One region of the Nonomuraea sp. NPDC059007 genome, then DNA from elsewhere that is predicted to be linked to it. Evidence: predicted binding sites of a transcription regulator. Region 1 holds the regulator's gene; the other holds the start of a gene.
What was found. Region 1 encodes HrcA, which represses chaperone genes, less so after heat shock. Its sites were predicted from a motif close to TTGGCACTCTCNNNNNGAGAGTGCCAA; they were not measured.
Positions count from the first base shown of each region.

Region 1 (7,712 bases):
CCCGTTCTGCGTGACGCGCTGCGGCTACTGCGACTTCAACACCTACACCGCCGCCGAGCTGGGCCCCGGCGCTTCGCACCGGGACTACGCCGACACCGCCATCGACGAGGTACGGCTCGCGCGCCGCGTGCTCGGCACGGCCGACCTGCCCGTCGAGACGGTGTTCTTCGGCGGCGGCACGCCCACCCTGCTGCCCGCCGGCGACCTGGCCCGCATCCTGGCCGCGATCGACGAGGAGTTCGGCCTGCGCCCCGGCGCGGAGGTCACGACCGAGGCCAACCCCGAGTCCGTCGACCCCGGCTATCTGGCCGAGTTGCGCGCGGGCGGCTTCAACCGGATCAGCTTCGGCATGCAGTCGGCCAAGGAGCACGTGCTGAAGGTGCTCGACCGGCACCACACGCCGGGGCGGGCGGCGCAAGCCGTACGGGAGGCTCGGCAGGCCGGGTTCGCCCACGTCAACCTCGACCTCATCTACAGCACCCCCGGAGAGAGCGACGACGACTGGCGGGCGTCGCTGGAGGCGGCCATCGCCGCCGGGCCCGACCACGTCTCCGCGTACTCGCTCATCGTCGAGGAGGGCACGCGGCTGGCGGCCCGCATCAGGCGCGGCGAGCTGCCGATGCCCGACGACGACGTGGCCGCCGACCGCTACCTGATCGCCGACGAACTGCTGGCGAAGGCCGGGTACTCCTGGTACGAGGTGTCGAACTGGGCCAGTTCCGAGGCCGGCCGGTGCCGGCACAACCTGCTCTACTGGACCGGCGGCGACTGGTGGGCCGTCGGGCCGGGGGCGCACAGCCACGTGGGCGGCACCCGCTGGTGGAACGTCAAGCACCCCGCCGCGTACGCGCAGCGGCTGGCCCAGGGTGTCTCCCCTGCGCACGCCAGGGAGGTGCTCGAGGACGCCGACCGTGAGGTGGAGCGGCTGATGCTGGAGCTGCGGCTGATCACCGGCTACCCGCTGGCCGACGTGGCGCCCGGCGCGAAGCTCGCCGTGGCCAGGGCCGTGGGGGACGGGCTGCTGGAGCAGGAGGCGTTCAAGGCGGGCCGCATGGTGCTGACCCTGCGCGGCCGCCTGCTCGCCGACGCCCTCATCCGCGACCTCACACTCTGACCGACGTTACACAAGGCGCCGTCACAGGAAGGTGGCGATCAGGTCGGCGATCGGGCCCAGTGCGGCGGCGAGGGCCGTGACGGGCGCCAGGCGGGTGCCGAGGCGGTCGAGGGCGGCGGTGACCCGGGCCGGGTCGCGCTCGCCGGGTTCGGCCTCGGCCTCGGCCAGCACCTCCTCCAGGTCACGGCGGGCCTGCCGGGCCTGGGGCAGCTCGGCCGCGTGCGCCTCCACGAGGGCCAGGAGCGCCACCACCTGACTCCGCAGCCGCTCCAGCTCCTCCCGCGGGACGGAGCGTTCCTGGCCGGGCTGGAAGACCGAGCCCTGGCCGCCGATGTTGCTGCCGGTGAACGTGCCGCCGCTGACGACGGTCCCGTAGTTGGGCGCCGACGGGTCGGGCGTGCTCATGCGGCCCCCTTGCCGGCGGGCGCGGCGAACTGGGCGCCCTGGCCGCCGATGTTGGTCCCGTTGAACGTGCCGCCGTTGACCACCGTGCCGTTGTTGATGACGGCGGCGATCTGCTGCCGGTACGCCGCGGTGTCCACGCCGCGCTGCTCCAGGAAGTCCAGCACCGCGTTGTTCAGCCGCTCCTCCACGAGCTTGGCGTACTTGAACGCGTCCAGCCCTTCGAGGAAGGTGTTGATGCGCGGCTCGGCCCCCGCCTCACGCAGGCTGATCCTGGCTCCGTAGTCGTAGACCACGTACTTGTCCGGGTCCTCGGGCAGCCGCATCGCCATGAAGATCCGCCGCAGCAGCCGGGCGGGCGCGCCGACGACGTCGCGGGCCAGCGCGAGCGGGGCGCGGCTGAGCGCCGCCAGCACGAGCGCCGCGCCGGCCTCCCTGGGCAGCTCGTCCACCACCCGGTAGGCGGCGCGCACGGGCGGCAGCGCGGTCACGATGAACTCGGTGTAGAGCATCCGGCCCTCGACGGCCAGATGGATGAAGATCGACACGGTGGTGTCGCGGTCCTCGGCGGGCAGCACCTCGTCGCCGTCGACGTCGGTGACGGCCTCGCCGCTGGTGCCGACCACGATCCACCGGTAGTGGCGGGCGCCCGACTGCGGGTTGCGGATCACCGCCTGGAGCTCCCGGTCGCTGAGCTGGTAGCGGGGCCGGGTGCCGTGCAGCAGCGGATGCTCGCCGTGGAGCTGGTTGAGGCGGCCCTGCGCGATCACGTGGTCGAGGATGTCCAGGTGGACGGGCATGGCGGGCTCGGCGGCCGTGCGCATCTGGCTGAGCCGCTCGCCCACGAACTCGTGCAGGTCCACCGCGTCCACCATGGCCGGCGCCCGGCCCGCGTCGCCGGTGCGCCGGTCGAGCTCGGCCGCGATCGTCCAGGCCCGCACGAGCTCGCCCGCGCCGACGAAAGGGTTCTCGCCGGAGTAGAGCGTCAGGTTGCCGTGCTGCGCGAGCTTGACCTCCGTCATCCGCGGGCCCGCCTCCGCTCCGGTACGGCCCGCGCCCGGCCGCAGCCGCTCCGACAGGATCCGGTAGACGCGCACCCGGTAGGCCAGCACGGTGGCGATGGCGGCCACGAGCATCAGGGGCGCCATCCAGCCGGAGCCGCTGTCCTCCTCGAACTCCGAGCCGCTCGCGCCGAGATACCTGGTCAGCAGCAGCGCGGGCACGACCACCAGGGCGAAGAAGCCGATCACCAGACCGGCCACGAGGACGGGACTCAGCCGCCTGCGCTGCCCCAGGCTGCCGAACCCGCCGGAGGCGAAGGCCGCCAGCGCGCCCAGGACCGTGAGCCACGGCATCGTGGCCTGAAAGTTGAACAGCAGGGCGAGCAGCAGCATCACCGTGACCGCGGCCTCCCTGACGGTCAGCAGCGACCGCGAGTAGAGGCAGTGCCGCAGCACCGGGCCCAGGTCGAACCCGCCGACCGACGGCGCCACCGCGTGGTGGCGGCGCGCGATCAGCGCGTACAGCGCCCGGTCGCGGAAGCCGGGATCCAGGTAGGCGGCCGCTGCCAGGTATCTGGTGGTGTTGCGCAGGCGCTCGTGCACCATGACCTCCCCGTGAGTGACCCGTCCATCGTCACCCGGGGAGCTGGGATCATTCCGGAGAGTGATCGAACCGTGATTCTCCGTATTACTTGATCATGCGGATGCTGATCGGGTAGCGGTAGTTCTCGCCCTTGTTGGTGGCGATGGCCGCCTGGATGTGGAAGATCAGCGAGACGATCCAGACCACCGGCAGCAGCAGGAAGCCGATGATGACGATCGTCAGGATGAAGGAGACGATGTAGCCGATGAACATGGTGATCTGGAAGTTCAGCGCCTCGGCCGCCTGGTCGCGGACGTAGGGGGACTCGTCCTTCTTCATCAGGTAGATGATGAGCGGGCCGATCCAGGAGACCAGCAGGCCCAGCAGGTGGGACAGCATGGCCATCGTGGTGTCGTCGGTGCCGGGGCGCGGGCCGTACATGCCGGGGGTGTGGGGCTGGGGGGCCGCGGGGTAGCCGTAGCCGTAGCCGGGCGGGGGCTGCTGCGGGTGGCCGTAGCCCTGGGGGCCCGACGGCTGCTGCCCGTAGGGGTAGTCGGCGGAGGGCGGCTGCTGGGTGTACCCGCCTGACGGCTGCTGGCCGTAGCCTCCCGGGTACGCGCCCGGCTGGCCGTACCCGCTCGGCGGCTGTTGACCGTATCCGCTTGGGGGCTGCTGGCCGTACCCGCTCGGGGGCTGTTGACCGTAGCCTCCCGAGGGCGGCTGGCCGTGGCCGGGAATGTCGGAGCGCTCCACGCGGCGGGTGGAGTCGTCGTCAGGCTGGGGGTGGTCCTGGCTCATGATGCCTCCGTGACGAAGTCGATCAGCTCCTCGACCCGGCCGAGAAGCTCGGGCTCGAGGTCGGAAAAGGTCGAGACGGAGCCCAGGATGCGCCGCCACGCCGCGGCGGGCTCCATGCGCCAGCCCAGGGCGGCGATCACGCCCTCCTTCCACGGCACCCCGCGCGGCACGTCCGGCCAGCCGGGGATCCGCAGGACGGACGGCTTCACCGCCTGCCAGATGTCGATGTACGGGTGCCCGACGATCAGCACGTCGGGCGAGCTGACCTGGGCGGCGATCCGGCTCTCCTTGGAACCGGGCACCAGGTGGTCCACCAGGACCCCGAGCCGCCTGCCGGTGGACGGGCCGAACTCCGCGACGATGGCGGGCAGGTCGTCCACGCCCTCCAGGTACTCCACGACCACGCCTTCGACCCGCAGGTCGTGGCCCCAGATCTTCTCCACGAGGGCGGCGTCGTGCACGCCCTCGACGTAGATGCGGCTCTCGCGGGCCACCCGGGCGCGCAGGCCCTCGACGGCGATCGAGCCCGACGCGCTGCGCCTCTTCCCGCCCGCCGCCGTCCCGCCCGCCGGGGTCCCGCCCGCCGCCGGGGCGACCGGCCGCACCAGCGTCACCGGCCTGCCCTCCAGCAGGAACGCCGCCGGCGCGAGCGGGAACAGGCGGCGCTTGCCGAATCGGTCCTCCAGCGTGACGGCCTCCTTGTCGCAGGCCACCACGGCGCCGCAGAAGCCGCTATCGGCGTCCTCCACGACCAGGTCGAGATCCGCCGGGACCTGAGGGATCTTGCCCTTGCCCGGACGCCGCCAGTTCCCCGCGAGCACATCACCGTCGTACACACGGGGACCGTAGCAAATCACCCGCCCATCGCGAGGCGCTTGCGGTGGCCGCTGCGGCGCACCAGCACGACGACCGTCCACACCACCGCGATGAGCACGCCGACCGCGGGCAGGATGAACAGCGCGGCCACGCCGCCCATGATGCCGCCGGCCGCGGCGGTCAGGTCCTTGCCGACGCCGAAACGGGTCTGCGCGTCGGGTTCGATCGTGCAGCTGATCTGGTAGTCACCCGCGGCCGGGGCGTTGACCAGCGCGATCAGCTCCCAGCTCGTGCCGTTGAGCTCGACGGTCTGGTTCACGGGCGTGGTGACGAGCTTGGCGTTGCCGTTGATCTGGCACTCCCAGCTGACCTGGGTGCCGCGCGACAGGTAGAGCGCGGGCCGGTCGGCCGGGTCGATGGTGACCGTGGCGGGCTGGCCGGGCTGGAACGTCTTGCCCGGGGCGGCGCCGCTCACGCCACTGGTCACGCCGCCCGCGAACAGCGCGATGCCGGCGATCACGAACACGACGGCCACGCCCCAGGCCACGGCGATCTGCCACAGGGGCGGGCGCAGCCGCTTGCCGTCCACCGGAGGGGGGAACTGGGGGGCGCCGTACGGGGGCTGGCCGAACTGCTGCTGGCCGAACTGGGGCTGCTGACCGAAGGGTTGCTGGCCGAGGGGCGGCTGGCCGTACTGGGGTTGCTGGCCGTACTGGGGGCCCGACGGCGGCTGGCCGTACTGGGGACCTGAGGGCGGCTGGCCGTACTGCGGGCCTGAGGGCGGCTGGCCCTGCGGGGGGCCCGACGGCGGCTGGCCGTACGGCGGGCCGCCCGCAGGCCCGTACTGGGGGCCGCTCTGCGGCGGGGGGCCGTACGGGGGTCCGCCCTGCGGCGGAGGCTCGTACGGAGGCTGCTGAGGAGGCTGCCATCCTCCACCCTGCCGGAAATCTTCACTCATAGCTGCAAGTGTGGACGTATCGGGTTGCCGTCCGCTAGCACGTGGGTTATCGCACCTTGTGGGTGAGAGCCGTACACTTGGCACTCGGGAACACCGAGTGCCAGACCTGGCGTTTCCCAAGGGAAGAGGTAGGAGGTGCACACGTGCTCGACGACAGGAAACTCGCGGTCCTCCGCGCGATTGTCGAGGACTACGTGTCCACCAACGAACCGGTGGGCTCCAAGGCGCTGGCCGAGCGCCACAACCTCAAGGTCTCCCCGGCCACGGTACGCAACGACATGGCCGCGCTGGAGGAGGAGGGGTACATCACCCAGCCGCACACCAGCGCGGGCCGGGTGCCGACGGACAAGGGCTACCGGCTCTTCGTCGACCGGCTCTCGCAGATCAAGCCGCTGTCCACGGCCGAGCGCAGGGCCATCGAGACCTTCCTGGCCGGCGCGGTCGACCTCGACGACGTGGTGACCCGCACGGTACGGCTGCTGGCGCAGCTGACCAGGCAGGTCGCGGTGGTGCAGTATCCGACGCTGACGCGCTCCAGCGTGCGCCACGTCGAGCTCGTGCCGCTGAGCGAGCGGCGGATCATGCTCGTGCTGATCACCAACACGGGCCGGGTCGAGCAGCGCGTCGTCGAGCTGCCCGAGGTCATCGAGGACCCCCGGATCGCCCACCTGCGCGCCGTGCTCAACGCCTGTCTCGACGGGTGCGGGCTGGCCGAGGTGCCCGACCTGGTGGCCGACCTGCCGGAACGGCTTCCGGTGGAGGACCGGCCGGTTGTCGCGACGATTCTGTCGGTCCTGCTGGAGACGCTCGTCGAACGGCACGACGAGAAGATCGTTTTCGCCGGTGCGGCCAACCTGGCCGGCGCCGACTTCACCATCGGCCTGCGCGACGTCCTCGAAGCGCTGGAAGAGCAGGTCGTGCTCATGCGCCTGCTCGGCGAGACGACAACGGACACCCCGACCGCGCTCACCGTGCGCATCGGAGCGGAAAACCCCTATCTCCACGGTACGTCCATCGTCGCCACCGGATACGGTTCTGGCGACAACCAACTGGCCCGGCTGGGCGTCCTCGGCCCCACGAGGATGGACTACCCGGTGACCATGGGCGCCGTGCGCGCAGTGGCACGCTACGTCAGCCAGATCCTGGCTGCTTCTTAAGAGGTCGATAAGTGGCAAACAGCGACTACTACAGCACCCTCGGGGTGCGCCGTGACGCCAGTCAGGACGAGGTCAAGAAGGCCTATCGCCGGCTGGCCCGTGAGCTGCACCCGGACGTGAACCCCGATCCCGCGACGCAGGAGCGTTTCAAGGAGATCACGCAGGCGTACGAGGTGCTGTCGGACCCGCAGAAGCGCCAGATGTACGACCTTGGCGCCGACCCCTTCGCCGCCGCCGGCGCAGGGGCCGGAGCGGCCGGTTTCGGCGCGGGTTTCCCCTTCAGCGACATCATGGACGCCTTCTTCGGTACGGCGGGCGGCGGGCGCGGCCCCCGCTCGCGGGCCAGGAGGGGCCGCAACGCCACCATCCGCGTCGAGCTGGACCTGCGCGAGACGGCGTTCGGCACCACGCGCGAACTGGTCGTCGACACCGCCGTCGTCTGTGAGGTCTGCCAGGGCGCGGGCGCCGCGCCGGGCACCCACCCCGACACCTGTGACATGTGCGGCGGCCGGGGCGAGGTCTCCCAGGTCACCCGGTCCTTCCTGGGCCAGGTCATGACCTCGCGGCCGTGCCCCCAGTGCCAGGGATTCGGCTCCATCATCCGCAACCCCTGCCAGGAGTGCGCGGGCGACGGCCGGGTGCGCACCCGCCGTACCATCAAGGTCCGCATCCCCGCGGGCGTCGAGGACGGCACCCACATCCAGCTGGCCGGTGAGGGCGAGGTCGGCCCCGGCGGCGGCCCGCCCGGAGACCTCTTCCTGGAGATCGTCGAGCGGCCGCACGAGATCTTCGAGCGGCGCGGCGACGACCTCCACTGCACCGTTCAGATCCCGATGACCGCCGCCGCCCTCGGCACCGTGCTGACGGTGGAGACGCTCGACGG
Region 1 covers NZ_JBHYJD010000013.1:159,932-167,643, forward strand. Annotated here, with positions in the region: gene hemW (radical SAM family heme chaperone HemW) at 1-1,114, shown strand, start outside; gene ACFWY5_RS23110 (hypothetical protein) at 1,136-1,519, opposite strand; gene ACFWY5_RS23115 (hypothetical protein) at 1,516-3,123, opposite strand; gene ACFWY5_RS23120 (DUF4870 domain-containing protein) at 3,206-3,898, opposite strand; gene ACFWY5_RS23125 (DUF3097 domain-containing protein) at 3,895-4,734, opposite strand; gene ACFWY5_RS23130 (hypothetical protein) at 4,752-5,672, opposite strand; gene hrcA (heat-inducible transcriptional repressor HrcA) at 5,816-6,829, shown strand; gene dnaJ (molecular chaperone DnaJ) at 6,841-7,712, shown strand, end outside.

Region 2 (7,712 bases), on a different contig from region 1:
CTGGAGTCCGGCGGAAGGGTCCGCACGCTCGACCGGGTGCCCAGCTGGTTCATGACCGCGGGCCCCGAAGCCGCCGGCCTGCCCGCGCTGTGGGGCGGCGGCCTGCCCGACCACGCCTACAACTTCTACCTCGTCCGCGCGCCCATCGTGGTCGGCGTCCTGCGCTCGCTCTTCGAGGAACTGTGGAGCCGCTCCGTACCCCTGCCGTGGGGGCGGCGGGGCGACGGCATGGTCCAGGTGCTGCGGCTGGCCGCGCAGGGCATGTGCGACGACTCGATCGCCCGCCACCTCGGCGTCTCGGTCCGCACCGTCCGCGCCCGCTTCGCCGACGCGATGGCCGAACTGGGGGCACAGTCCCGCTTCCACGCCGGCGTCGAAGCCTCCCGCCGCGGCTGGCTCGGCTAACCCCACCTTTCCGGTACGGCCCCGCCCCTCACCCCCGGTATCACCCGCGCCACCGTCCCGGACCCCGGCCGGCACACCTCAGCGCACCCACGCGGCGAAGCAGCGGCCCCGGGCACCCGCGCGGTGAGCTCAGAGGCACCGGCAAGCGGCCGAGCACAACCCACCCGAGCGCAGCCCACTCCGGCCGACCAACCCGAGGCGGCCACCTCGAAGCGCCGTCCGACAAGCAGCCCGGGCACAGCCCGATCCGAGCAGCCGACCCGAGCCGGCCGGCCCAAGGCGGCGGGCCCCGAACCCGGAGGGCCGAACCAGCGGACCTCAGCGTGGTCGGGAAGGTGGACCCGGGGCCTGGCCAGGGCTTTGGCAGGGAGTTTGCCGGTATTTCGGGAGCTGTGGTCCCGGGGTGAATGCGGCACAAGGGGTCGGTGCGGTGCTTATTAGTGCCCAGGCTGCGTTAGGTCACTATGGTGGAAAGGTGCTGGAAGACGTCCCCCGCGACCCGTTCGCGGACGATCCGAACGATCCTTCCTCGGCCATGGGCGAATTCGACGACCCGGAGCCGCTGACGGCGGCCGAGCGCGACGAGGCCATCACCGACCTCGCCGACGTGGAAGTCTTTCGCTCGCTGCTGGAGCCTCAGGGCGTCCTCGGACTGGTCCTCGACTGCCCGGAATGCGGCGAACAGCACTTCTTCGACTGGGAACTGCTCCGCGGCAACCTCCGCCAGATGATCGACAAGGGCCGCCCGCAGGTACACGAGCCCGCCTTCCACCCCGACCCCGCCGACTACGTGACCTGGGAGTACGCGAGGGGCTACGTCGACGGCGTCATGGACACCGAAGAGCGCCGCTGATCGTCGAGGTCTTGCCGCAACGCCGCCAGCAGCCGTAGCGCCGGATCCGTCGCGTCAGGCTGATACCCGAGCGCCAGAGCATCCAGAAACGCGTCCGTCTGCTCCTCAGCCGTCAACCCTTGAAGCTCCCACTCCCCGCCCACCGCCCTGCCAGGCTGCCGTTCCCCGGCCGCCGACTCCACGGAATCCGCCAGAGCACAAGACACCCGCTCCCCGACCGCCGCGGATGCCCCCTTGTCGGCCACCGCCCCACAGGGCTCGGCCCCCGGCAAGACGGACTCCTCCGGCCCAGAAGACCTGCCGGCCGCAGCGGAATCCGCAGCCGCCGAACCCCCACGTACCGACAAGCCTTCGGGCACAGGACCATCCGAGAGCTTGGGAGAAGGTCCGTCAGCCGTCACACGGGCCGAGCCGCCGGATGACGGATCGGCCGGGACGTGGGGCGACGGGCCGGTTGAGCTCGGGGGCGTCCGGTCGCCGTACGCGACCGCGCCCTCCACGTGTTCCTCCGGCGTCAAGCCGACTCCAGCTCGGCCATCTGCCGCAACCTGGCCAGCGCCCGATGCTGGGCGACGCGGACCGCTCCTGGTGACATGCCGAGTACATTACCGGTCTCTTCGGCCGACAGTCCTGACACCACCCGCAGCAGCAGGAGTTCGCGCTGGTTGGCGGGCAGCCGGGCCAGCAGCCTGCGCGCGTGCTCGACCTCGATGTAGCGGACCACGGTCTCTTCCGGTCCCGGGCCCTCGTCGGGCCCGTCAGGAAGATCCTGCGTGGGTACGGCGGAGCGCACCGAACTCCGCAACGCGTCGGCCACCTTGTGCGAGGCGATGCCGAAGACGAAGGAGGCGAAGGGCCGGCCCATGTCCCGGTAGCGCGGCAGTGCGGACAGCACCGCGATGCAGACCTCCTGGGCCACGTCATCTGCAATGTGATATTGCCCGGAAACCCGGCCCAGCCGGGCGCGGCAATAGCGCACCACCATCGGCCGCAACTCGCCGAGCAGGGATTCGATCGCAGAACGATCGCCCGCAACGGCGAGGCTCGTCAGTTCTCTTAGGTCGGAGTCATCCGTCCGTGCCGGAAGTCTCGACGCGAGCCTTACCCCAATTTTGGCGTCGGCGACGCTTCCCTCGCTCACGTTAGGCATGATGCCCGCCCTGGTCCGGCCTGTCGTCATGGCGAACGGCTACGGATTGGTCACATTGAAGAGACGATAACTACCCGTAATCGGACGACCACACTAAGCCTTTCTATGGAGTCGGAATATTTCACCAGATTCCCCGAAATGCGCGAAAATTGTCACGGGCGCGAGACGCTTTACTCCATAGGTTGGTTTACCGCAATAACCCAACTTTCCACATCTGGACATCCACCGGCCGCCGCCCCTACGCATGAGATCGCCCACCGGGCCTCATGCGCTACATACGCCTCATGCCCATAAAAACTCGCACAAAGGCATAAACCACCCAGGCGGGCACGATGCGCGCGTAACGGCGCCCGGCCCCGCATCACCGGAGGAGCGTCACCCTGGACGGAGCCCGGCCCTGTGCGGCGGGTGGGGGTAGGACGGCTGGGCCGTAACGGAAGGACCGCAGAACGCACCCCAGCCCCGCCAGGGGCGTCCCCAGCACAGACGCCCACCCCGAGAACCCGCCCCTCAGCCCGAACGACCGCTCCCACCGCCGACGCACCCCCTCAAAGCGGACCGCAAGAAAACGGACCCAAGCCCTGAAAGACAGCACGCACAGAGGACCGCACGCACGGGAAACGGAACGCACGAAGACAGCCCGCACACACGGGAAACGGCCCCCACGGACGCGAAACGGCCCGCACCGGCGAGCGGTGCGGGCCGTGGCGACCTCAGCGGGCCTTGGCGGCCTCGGGAGGTGACGATCCAGGAGAAACGATCAGTGGCCGTGGCCGTGACCGTGCCCGCCGGCGGCGGCGGGGGCCTCCTCCTCGGGCTTCTCGACCACCAGGGCCTCCGTCGTGAGCAGCATGCCGGCGATGGACGCCGCATTCTGCACCGCCGAGCGGGTGACCTTGACGGGGTCGATGACGCCCTGGTCGATCAGGTTGCCGTACTCGCCGGTCGCGGCGTTGAGGCCGTGGCCGGCGGCCAGCTCCGCCACCTTGTGGGTGACGACGTAGCCCTCGAGGCCGGCGTTCTCGGCGATCCAGCGGGTCGGCTCGACCAGCGCGCGGCGGACGACGCCCACGCCAGTGGCCTCGTCGCCGGTGAGGCCGAGGTCGTCCAGCTCCTTGCCGACGTGGATCAGCGCGGTGCCGCCGCCGGAGACGATGCCCTCCTCGATCGCGGCGCGCGTCGCGGAGATCGCGTCCTCGAGACGGTGCTTCTTCTCCTTGAGCTCGACCTCGGTGGCGGCGCCGACACGCAGCACGCACACACCGCCGGCCAGCTTGGCCAGGCGCTCCTGCAGCTTCTCGCGGTCCCAGTCTGAGTCGGACTGCTCGATGGCGAGCTTGATCTCCTTGACCCGGTCCTCGATCGCCTGCGCGTCGCCGGCGCCGTCCACGATGGTGGTGGCGTCCTTGGTGACGACGATGCGGCGGGCCGTGCCGAGCACCTCGAGACCGACGTGCTCCAGCTTGAGCCCGACCTCCTCGGCGACGACCTGGCCGCCGGTGAGGATGGCCATGTCCTGGAGCATCGCCTTGCGACGGTCACCGAAGCCCGGGGCCTTGACGGCCACGGAGGTGAACGTGCCGCGGATCTTGTTGGTGACCAGGACGGCCAGGGCCTCGCCCTCGACGTCCTCGGCGACCACGAACAGCGGCTTCTTGGTCTGCGCGACCTGCTCCAGCAGCGGCAGGAAGTCCGCGATGGAGGCGATCTTGCTCTGGGTGAGCAGCACGTAGGCGTCCTCCAGGACGGCCTCCATGCGCTCGGGGTCGGTCACCATGTACTGCGACAGGTAGCCCTTGTCGAACTGCATGCCCTCGGTGAACTCGAGCTCCATGCCCATGGCGTTGGACTCTTCGACCGTGAGGACGCCGTCCTTGCCCACCTTGTCGAACGCCTCGGCGATGAGATCGCCGATCTTGGCGTCCTGGGCGGAGATCGTCGCGACGTTGGCGATCTCCTTCTTGTCGCCGACCTCGCGGGCGCTGGCGATCAGCTTGTCGCTGATGGCCTTGGCGGCCTTGTCGATCCCGCGCTTCAGCGACAGCGGCGAGGCGCCGGCGGCGACGTTGCGCAGACCTTCGCGGACCATGGCCTGGGCCAGGACGGTCGCGGTGGTGGTGCCGTCACCCGCGATGTCGTTGGTCTTGGTGGCCACTTCCTTGGCGAGCTGGGCGCCGAGGTTCTCGTAGCGGTCTTCCAGCTCGACCTCGCGAGCGATGGTCACGCCGTCGTTCGTGATCGTCGGAGCACCGAACTTCTTGTCGATGACGACGTTACGGCCACGCGGGCCGAGGGTTACCTTCACGGCGTCCGCGAGGGCGTTGACGCCGCGCTCAAGAGCGCGCCGCGCGTCCTCGTCGAACTCCAGGATCTTCGCCATTTGGTTGAAAGTCCTCTCCTAGCGTCGAAAGCCCCGGTCGCCTCTGCTGAGAGCTGCGTCCGGGGCCCGACACATACCGGCTTACTTCTCGATGATCGCGAGAACGTCGCGGGCGGAGAGCACGAGGTACTCCTCGCCGCCGTACTTGACCTCAGTGCCGCCGTACTTGCTGTAGAGGACGATGTCGCCCTCGGAGACGTCAAGCGGAATCCGCTTGTCGCCGTCCTCGTCCCAGTTGCCCGGGCCCACCGCGAGGACCTTGCCCTCTTGCGGCTTCTCCTTGGCGGTGTCTGGGATGACCAGGCCGGAAGCGGTGGTCTGCTCGGCCTCAAGCGGCTGGACCACAATGCGGTCGCCGAGCGGCTTAACGGGAACCTTAGTGGCGGTCGTCACGATCGGACCTCCCCTTCAGATTTGAATGATCTAGAAGAGGCGACCAGCGGGGCCTGCCGTCGCGGGTGGTAGACCTGCCTCGTCGCACGTTGGCACTCTCAAGGGGAGAGTGCCAACACGAAACATATGCAAGAGGGGCTTGACAGTCAACACGAACCGGCTCAGCGCGCGTAAGAGCCTTCCCGCAGCTCGGAGACGATACCCGGCCTGCTGGGGGCCCATCCGAGCGCCGCACGGGTTCGCGCAGAGCTGACACGCTGGCTGAGCGCGAGCGCTTCGGCGAACGGCAGGCCCACGACCCCCGCCGCCTCCGCCACCGGCCATGACAGCACGTCCACGCCCTCGCCGACCCCCACCGACCACGCCGCGGCGGAGGCCACCCGCGCCAGCGGCACGTGCTCCTCGGCGATCCCGTGGTAGACCGCGCCGGGCCGCCCCTTCTCCACCGCCGTCGCGATCAGCTCGGCCAGGTCGTCCACGTGCACGAACGACGATCCTTCCCCGCCCTCGCCCACGTGCACCCCGCTCCCGCGCTCGGCCGCCCAGCCGCGCAACATCGCCGGGATCCCGCCGCCGCGCCCGTGCACCAGCCCCGGCCGTACCACCACGCCGCCCGCGCCGAGCACCAGATCCTCCACCTTCGGCCGGTACCCCACGATCGGGATCGGGTCGGCCGCGCTCTCCTCGTGCCCGTCCTCGGTCGCGCCGAGGACCCACACGCCGCTCACGTACACCACCGGCCTGCCCGCGCCGAGCAGCGCCCCGATCACCTGAAGGTCGGTCCCCTCGTCGCCGGTGAGCTGCGCCGCGTGCACGACCGCGTCGACGTCCGGCGTCACGGCCGCGGTGATCGACGCCGCGTCGGACAGGTCCCCATACCTCTCCTCCGGTACGGCGGGCAGCCGCCTGCCCCCGTCGGCGGCCGGCCGTACCAGGGCCACGACCTCGTGACCGCGCCCGGCGAGCTCCTCGACGAGCGCGCCCCCGACGTACCCCGTCGCGCCCAGCACCAGAACCTTCATCGCTCTTCCACCCCAAACACTTCGACATCGAAACTTTCGACGTGGTGGACAGTAGCCCGGACCCTCGAACATTTCAACCTCGAAATTTTTGATAGTGTGCGCACCATGCGAGACGCAGTGGACGCGATCACGAAGCAGTGGGCCGCCACCCGCCCCGACGTGGACGTGAGCCCGATGGGCGTGGTGGGCCGCCTGTCCCGTGCCTCGCGCCTGCTGGAGCGGGGCATCAAGGAGTTCTTCGCCGAGCACGGGCTGGAGCCGTGGGAGTTCGACATGCTCGCCACATTGCTGCGCGGCAACCCGGAGCACACCATGTGCATGAAGGACCTGGCCGCCTCCGCCCTGGTCAGCCCCGGCGCCCTGACCAACCGCATGGACCGCCTGGTGGAGCGCGGCCTGGTACGGCGCTGGCCGCTGGAGAGCAACCGCCGCATGGTCCTGGTGGCGCTGACCGAGGAGGGCGAACGCCTGGCCGGCGACCTCCTGGCCCTCCACGTCGCCAACGAGGCGAGGCTCCTGTCCGCCCTCACCCCCGCCGACCAGAAGACCCTGGCCGAAACCCTCCGCAAACTCCTGGTCTCCCTGGGCGACACGGAGCTCTGAATGCGGGAACATCTCCCTTACAGGGAAGTGCAGCAGAATGTGGTTCGATGACCACGAACGGCGACGACACCGACGTTACAGTGAGTGATGTGACCGCCACGATGGACCGTACGAGAGACGTACTCGCGAACTGGCCCTACCCGCCGGACGGCGGCTGGACGTCCGACGATCTCGACCTGCTGCCGCAGGATGGGCCCAACGGCGAGCTGGACCTCTTCAAGCGCGTCGAACTCATTGACGGAGCCCTCATCCTCATGTCCCCCCAACGCAACTTCCACGAGTATGTGATCTCCAACCTTCGAGGCATGCTCAAAGCGCAGGCTCCCGCACATCTGCGGCCGAGCACACAGATGACCATCCGCATCGACAGGTGGCAGCGCCCAGACCCTGATGTGCTCGTCGTCGACGCCGACGCCTCAAGAGACATGGCCCGCACCGCCTTCCACGCCAAGCAAGTACACCTCGTCGTCGAGGTCGTCTCGCCCGAGTCCGAGCATCGCGACATCCACGTCAAGCCGAAGATCTACGCCAGCGCCGGGATCCGGCACTTCTGGATCATCGAGGAAGAGCGCGGCCAGCCGGTCGTGCACGTCTACGAACTCGACGAAGCGACGAGCTTCTACTCAGGCATCGGCATCTTCCGCGACAAGCTTGAGCTCCAGTTCCCCTTCCCCATCAGCATCACCATCGCCGACCTGCTGGACTGACCGCGTGCACTAACGTCGGATGACGTGGACCTCGACGCCTTTCTCGATCTGCTGACGCCCCGCGGCCGCAAAGCTCTGGACGAGGCGGTCGAGCTGAGCGGGAGCGATCCGGTCAAGGCGGCCACGCGGCTCAGGAAGACCTACGACAGCGCGCTCACCTCGGCCGCCCTCACCCAGGCCGGGCTCAGGGCGCGGGCGG
Region 2 covers NZ_JBHYJD010000002.1:365,797-373,508, reverse strand. Annotated here, with positions in the region: gene ACFWY5_RS04625 (helix-turn-helix domain-containing protein) at 1-405, shown strand, start outside; gene ACFWY5_RS04620 (DUF5319 domain-containing protein) at 881-1,258, shown strand; gene ACFWY5_RS04615 (sigma-70 family RNA polymerase sigma factor) at 1,773-2,408, opposite strand; gene groL (chaperonin GroEL) at 3,169-4,788, opposite strand; gene groES (co-chaperone GroES) at 4,870-5,184, opposite strand; gene ACFWY5_RS04600 (NAD-dependent epimerase/dehydratase family protein) at 5,343-6,203, opposite strand; gene ACFWY5_RS04595 (MarR family winged helix-turn-helix transcriptional regulator) at 6,309-6,806, shown strand; gene ACFWY5_RS04590 (Uma2 family endonuclease) at 6,854-7,513, shown strand; gene ACFWY5_RS04585 (methyltransferase domain-containing protein) at 7,538-7,712, shown strand, end outside.
Region 2: groES (co-chaperone GroES) is a predicted target of HrcA. The motif match lies at 5,271-5,297, and genes of this name have one in related genera.